Gimesia maris: one gene and its partner. The main gene of each other region encodes a partner of the protein of the gene in region 2 in a complex. Links are inferred from orthologs where the notes say so. Each region holds a gene or a part of one and is shown on either strand. Other genes may lie near its edges. The genes, in order: GmarT_RS19390 and GmarT_RS17545.

Region 1 (3,173 bases), 480 kb from region 2 along the record:
TCCGGACCAGGAACTGGTAGGCTCGGGCTGGGATACTGCAGGCTGATCCATCATACAGTCAGTTTCATTTTGCTAAATGTTTTGAACCCAGACCACAGGCGGCTTGAACCCGGTCCAGAACCTGTTTTCCTTTTTCTCTGGCTTTGTGGGCACCTTCAGCCAGAATATCATTCAGGGTGCTGGTATCTGCAGCAAGCTGTTCTCTTCGTTCTCGGGCTGGTCCAAAATATTCAAGAGCAGCATCATGCACGGCCTGTTTTGCCTCTCCATACCCCATCCCCCCCGCACGATATCGCTGTGCCAGTTCTGCCTGTTGTTCGTCATTGGCGAAGAGTTTATACAGGGCGTAGACGGCACAGGTGTCCGGATTTTTGGGGTCTTCGAGCGTCGCAGAGTCGGTTTTGATCGACATGACTTTCTTACGCTGTTTTTTGGGATCCTCAAATATTTCGATTACATTTTTATAACTCTTGGACATCTTTTCGCCGTCTATGCCAGGCACTTTAGCGGACGTATCCAGAACTCGCGATTCGGGCAGAATCAGGGTTTCCCCAAACAGGGAATTGAATCGCTGAGCCAGGTCGCGTGTGACCTCGACATGTTGAATCTGATCCTGTCCCACGGGGACCAGATCACTGTCATACAGCAAAATGTCGGCAGCCATCAGTACAGGGTAAGTAAAGAGCCCCGCGTCAGCGGCGATCCCTTTTTCTTTCTTATCTTTGTAGGCGTGACATTTTTCCAGCAGACTCAGCTGGGTAATCGTCATCAGGATCCACGTGAGATCGGTAATCTCGGGAACGTCCGACTGTCGGAACAGGGTAGCTTTTTGGGGATCCAGTCCTAATGCCAGGAGATCGATGGCCGCTTCCATTGTGTTTTGATGTAAGCGTTTGCCATCTCGGATCGTGGTCAGGGCGTGCAGGTCGGCAATAAAGTAGAAAGCCTGTTCATTTTCCTGAAGATCAATGTATTGCTTGATCGCGCCAAAATAATTTCCCCAGTGGAAACGGCCCGTCGGTTGGATTCCAGATAACACTCGCATGAAAGGATTTTCTATATAACTTTAAAACTGAGAGTAAATTGACTGAGAGAATTTTGATCAGCAGTACTGCATCTAAGACAGAAAAGCATGGTGGTTTAACGTTCTGGATACTCCAGCGAACCTACAAGTTCGCTGATATGCGAGCATTTTTCGGAAACCAGTATCCCTTCCAGTTCGCTGACCAGTTGTGCCGCAAGGCCCGGATTGTAGAAGTTTGCGGTTCCAATTTGAACGGCTGAAGCTCCTGCGACGATGAATTCCATGACATCATCAATGTTGGCAATGCCACCGACTCCAATAATGGGGACGTCGACAGCGCGGGCCACCTGACAGACAACCCGTAACGCCACCGGTTTAATTGCGGGGCCACTCAGGCCTCCAAAAATGCCACCCAATATCGGTTTTCGACGGCGCCAGTCGATTGCGGTTCCCTGTACGGTATTGATCAGGGAGACCGCGTCAGCACCCCCTGCGCTGGCAGCCTGTGCGATCTCAACAACGCTGGTGACGTTTGGTGTCAGCTTCGCGATGATGGGTAACTGGCAGCTTTCAGTGACCTGCTTTAGCATTTTTTCAGTCATCTCAGGCCGGGTACCATAATCGACGCCACCGCTGACGTTCGGACAGGAGATATTCAGCTCGAGGGCCGTGATCTGATCTGAGTATTGATCCAGCCGGGAGGCCATGACAGCCATTTCATCAATACTGCGTCCGGCAATATTAACGATCAGGGCTGTTTCAAGCGAGGAAAGGTAATTCAGTTGCTTTTCCAGAAAAAGATCGATTCCGTCGTTATCCAGACCAATAGAATTAAGCAGGCCGGCACTGGTCTCTACAGTACGTGGAGGTGGATTACCGATGCGTGGCTCTGTGGTAATCGTCTTGGGGATAATGCCTCCCAGGCGGGAAAAATCCAGAAATGCTGCCATTTCTTTCGCGTATCCGAACGTTCCCGAGGCAACGAGAATGGGATTTTTGAGCTGCAGGCGGTTCAGGGAAACCGCTAAGGGGTCCGTTTGGGTTGAGGCATTCATGTAAGTCAGGTCCATGTAGCCGCAGGCTACGTGATCATTCTGTTTATTTATCAAAGATATGCCAGGCGAACCATCTGGTTCCAGAGGCTATTCACCAACCAAGGCATGATACTGTTAGGGCGTGAAATCCGCTGAGTCACATCTTAGCGTTCCCGGATGGTGAGGACCAGTTAAGGCGGTAGGGAATCAATTACCCCCATAGCAAGAAAAGCTGCCTGGAACTGATTCCAGGCAGCTTCGAATAGTTTCTATGCATCAGTCGGTTCGACTGGAATCTATCCAGTCAAACGACTTGCGAGATAGTCCCTGAATTACAAGTACTAAATAACACCACCATGGGTACGGTAGGGGGTTGCCACGTCCGGCATGTCGAGCCCCCAGATTCGTTCCCAGATTTTAGGAATGTGCCGCATACTTTCTGACTGGAATATCAATTGACGAGCACGATCATCTCGCGAAGATGAGTAGATAGGAACCACGCATCCAACCTGAGTGAGGGATACTGCAATTAACATGCTGGCCAATAGGAACTTACGCATTTTTTTCTCCATGATATGGTCGTGCCATATTTGCTGGTCTTGATCCCAGGCAACGATCCCTTAATTCAAACCATTGAATGAAAGGCATCAAACCGATATCGAAGGGGTTAAAGTGCTGAATTGTGATGCGAGGAGATTGGAGAGGCAGGATTATAAATGCCGCTTTTAATTTCCTCTAGGTCGTTTTATCGACATTCAGATCAGGTGACTTTGGTAAAAAATGCGGATTATTCCAATTATTTTGGTAATCCGGTTGAAGCGGCTGATTTAGATTATCAGTTAGACTGGTTTGCCACTGACTTCAAGTGACAAACATTCACTTTAGCAGACCAGCTCAGTACGTAAAAAAAGCCGGGCTGTTTGTGTACCATAAAACAGACCGGCTATGAGAAAGTTCATACCAGTTCTTTCAACAATAATGTCTTTGGAAAGCGGCTCTAAGGTGTATGCTGAGATCCTGAACTGTAGGAACCGTTATTATAGGTTCCCATAGATGGTGCTCCTGGTGTGGCACCCGGGCTCGGTGGAGCTGGAGGTGGTGCCGAAGCTGCAGGG
Region 2 (3,326 bases):
CTATTATACGCGGTTCAGGAAATGAATTACAGTACTTTTTGATCGCGTCCCATAAATAATAAATAGAACTCATAAGCTATTTCCTGATAGATGCTTACAAAAATGCTTCATATCCTGAACTCACTCAGCCAACGATCGGTGAAATTAGATTTAATGATTCAAATCAGATGGCCCCAAAACCTCAATAAAACTAACCCCTCTTTTTTTTCTGATAGCATTCTCCCAGATGAACCATCATCTCCAGCGCCAGTAGATCAGCCCGACTCATCACATGGCGGGAACTGCGATTTCCCAGGCCTTTGACAATCAACTCAACACACTGCAGATGGAATTCAAGAACCTGTGGAGGAGTTAAGTCTGCAGCCGCCAGTAATTCCGCAATCTGAAGGATTTCATCCTTCAGGTTTCCCGCTCCCATGATCACATAAGTCCGTAATAATTCGTGATAATAATCTCGAACCTCAAACGGAATCTGCGGAAGTTCTACTGGCGGATCGGATTTGTGGAGCCCTGATGTTCCCGGCAGTTCTGAATCAGACTGCTGATCACTTAAGACATCTGGATAAACCAGGTTCTGCAGTTCTTCGACCATTGATCGCTGTTGATTCAGGAGCCGCTCTGCTTCATCCCGCTCGCGAATCAGACGCCGGTGTTTTTCCACCTGCAATTGATGGTTTTCTTCGCACAGTTGCTGCATGGATAAGGCACGTTGCACGACACTTAACAGCGCGGGTGACTCCCACATTGCAGTCGAAACGAGCACTTCCGCCTGATTTTCACAAGCAGCCTGAGTAACCTGATCATCCGGGCCAGCCAACAGGAGTATGGCAGGCTCATGGCAACCGCTGATTCGAATCGCATTCAAAAGTTCTAATCGAGACTTTCGGGTTTCACTATCGATCTCGATCAACAAACAGTCATAGCTGTCGTTTCGCAGTTGAGTTAAAGCTTCCTCTGCTGTGGATACCCATTCAAAACGCGGTTCACTACAGCCAATCGCATCCAGGCGCAATGCCAGCCCGACCCAAACCGGTCGGACCCTACTGATAAACAGAGCTTTAAAACCAGAAGGAATCGGCTGCTGTAAAAAACGATCCGATGATTGTTCCGTATTCTCGGTGTAGGCGGAATCTGCCTCTGTTTGCGGAAATCCGGCAAATGAGTCCGCGTCGATCAGATTGTGCTTATCATGTTTCACGCTCATTATCGGGCCTGTCTGCTGGCAGGACTATAGAGTTTTTTAAAGAGAATTGTCAATATGAACTCGCTGCAACCGCTGCCTTTACAGGAAGTTATGCTTTGCCGGCACATCCCGGTTCACTGAATGCCCCAGACCGGCGGCAGCCTCAGGCTCAAAATCGAAAAACTCACGTAAAAACAGAAAACGGGGCTAAAATATCAGCGATTCTGCATTGAAAACCGGTCCTTCAACACAAGTCCGCCGATAATCCCACTCATCATCGCTGATCCGGACTTTCGCCACGCAACTGAAGCAGGCACCAAAGCCACACGCCATCGGAGTCTCCAGAGACAGCCAGCAGGAAATTCCCGCCTGCGAAGTAATTCTGCTGACCGCTTCCATCATCGGCTCCGGTCCGCAACAGAAAACAGTTGCTGGCGGTGAATCGCTTTCGATTTGCTGTTGTAAGAGTTCGGTCACAAAGCCTTGATGCCCATACGAACCATCGTCGGTTGCCACTGAAACATCCAGTCCCTCCAACTGAAAATCATCCAGACCTGCCAGGTACTCTTTTGAACGCGCGCCGTATAGCAGGCTCACACGCTCCGGCAGTGCAGACAGTGTCTGCTCGGGTTGACCGTATTTCCGCAGACCCAATGCCTGCCGCGCCGTAGCCAGAAACGGGGTCTGCCCGATTCCACCTGCTACCATGACCAGTGAACCACTGCCCGGGTATGGAAACCCATTTCCCAGAGGTCCCCAGATTTCGACTCGATCTCCGGGTTGCCAGTGCGTCATCCGCGACGTCAGTTTTCCAACGACGACGTAACCAAAATCGAGTCCGATTGCCGTTCCGTTTTCATCCAGACAGGTATCATACAACGCGAAAGGCCGTCCCAGCAGTGGATCATTGACTCCCGGTTCCCGCACCATGAAAAACTGACCGGGTAATATCACTTGAGCCACTTCAGGACATTCAAGACGCAATCGATATGTGTCCTGCGCCATGCGTTCCTGCTCAACCACACGGGCTGAAAGATACTGGGGAGTTGCACAATTGCTGAATTGTGAAGACTCTGTCATTTTCGCTTTCCTTGACGTGTCCGTTTTTCCGCAACATCGCCGATGATTCTACGTCCTGTTGTTTTCGGTTTCGAGGAGTCTGCTGCAGGTTTTCGCCCCGTGGAAACGGATCGTTTTCCCCCCGTCTTTTTTCCGCCTGAAATTCTCTCTGAAACAGATTTACCAGCAGCTGCCCCCCGTTCCCCTGATCGTTTACCCACAGATTTACGAGGCGCCCGCGTTTTCGCAGGAGCGGCATTTTTCTTCCCCTTACGGTGACGGATGTCCGGAGAATGTTTCTCATTTAACAATTGTCGTAATTTTTTCAACTCCGTGTCACTCAAGCGCCGGGATTCCCCAGTTTTGAGTTTTCCCAGATTCAATGGGCCAAAGCGGATCCGCACCAGTTGGATGACCTTGTGACCGATTCGCGCCATCATGCGACGAATTTCACGATTCTGTCCTTCATGCAGCGTTAATTCAAGAAAGGCGCTCTTACCCTGTTTTTTGAGATACTTGAGACCAGAGACCCGAAACACGCCTTCTTTAAAACGAACTCCTTTCCGAAGTTCGTCCAGTTTTTCGCGTGGCGGGTTACCCACCACCTGCACATGATAAGTGCGAGCAACACGATACCGGGGATGCGCCAGCCGCTGGGCCAGTTCGCCATCATTGGTTACCAGGATCAACCCTTCACTGTTTTCATCCAGTCGCCCCACGGTAAACAACCGCTGACCGTCATTCGGAAACAGATCAACCACCCGTCTCCTGCCGGCAGGGTCGTTATTGGTACAGAGAAACCCGGATGGTTTATTCAGCAGATAATAACGACGTGGCTGCAGTCGAACACGCTCGCCATCTACTTCGATGAACTGCGTCTCCGGATCGATCTTCGCCCCTAACTCCGTGATAACATCGCCATCAACGCTCACGCGCCCGGTTTCGATATATTCTTCGCAATGACGCCGGGAGCCCAGACCTGTGGCAGCCAGAAACTTCTGTAATCGGATCAGGTGACTCTCGTCATCGACTGAGGGTTCTTCGGGCTGGGTTTGCGGATCGGAATCGGGACTCATGATTTTTC

Evidence for each region.
Region 1: the proteins of GmarT_RS17545 (region 2) and GmarT_RS19390 are in contact, whole or in part, in a crystal structure (PDB 5UE9), measured with the Lactococcus lactis proteins. The link is inferred for Gimesia maris from one-to-one orthologs. Residues at the interface, in WP_023189152.1 of Lactococcus lactis: Leu4, Gln5, Ala47, Ser48, Met49, Leu50, Leu51, Arg52, Arg53, Met95, Leu98, Arg223, Met224, Ala225, Cys226, Ile228, Gly229, Ala230, Cys231, Tyr232, Ala233, Val235, Glu236, His237, Asn243, His244, Ala245, Lys247, Glu250; in WP_025017116.1 of Lactococcus lactis: Gly25, Phe27, Phe29, Glu32, Tyr33, Lys35, Tyr36, Lys48, Phe56, Thr60, Pro61, Arg62, Val63, Ala64, Glu65, Thr66, Ala67, Ser68, Gly69, Met70, Ile74, Gln77, Pro223, Glu251, Phe274, Ala275, Pro277, Phe278.

The regions. Positions count from the first base shown.
Region 1 is NZ_CP042910.1:5,269,883-5,273,055, reverse strand. The notes cover bases 111-2,956. They hold GmarT_RS19390 (dihydroorotate dehydrogenase), read right to left. Parts: upstream 2,080-2,956; coding sequence 1,141-2,079; downstream 111-1,140. Other genes in these bases: trpS (tryptophan--tRNA ligase), read right to left, coding at 111-1,045. Also shown: GmarT_RS19400 (hypothetical protein), read right to left, coding at 1-54; more of trpS, read right to left, coding at 65-110; GmarT_RS19380 (HU family DNA-binding protein), read right to left, coding at 3,056-3,173.
Region 2 is NZ_CP042910.1:4,792,549-4,795,874, forward strand. Bases 328-3,326 are described here. They hold GmarT_RS17545 (dihydroorotate dehydrogenase electron transfer subunit), read right to left. Parts: upstream 2,264-3,326; coding sequence 1,391-2,263; downstream 328-1,390. Other genes in these bases: GmarT_RS17540 (DNA-binding transcriptional response regulator), read right to left, coding at 328-1,204; GmarT_RS17550 (pseudouridine synthase), read right to left, coding at 2,260-3,318. In the rest of the region: more of GmarT_RS17540, read right to left, coding at 191-327.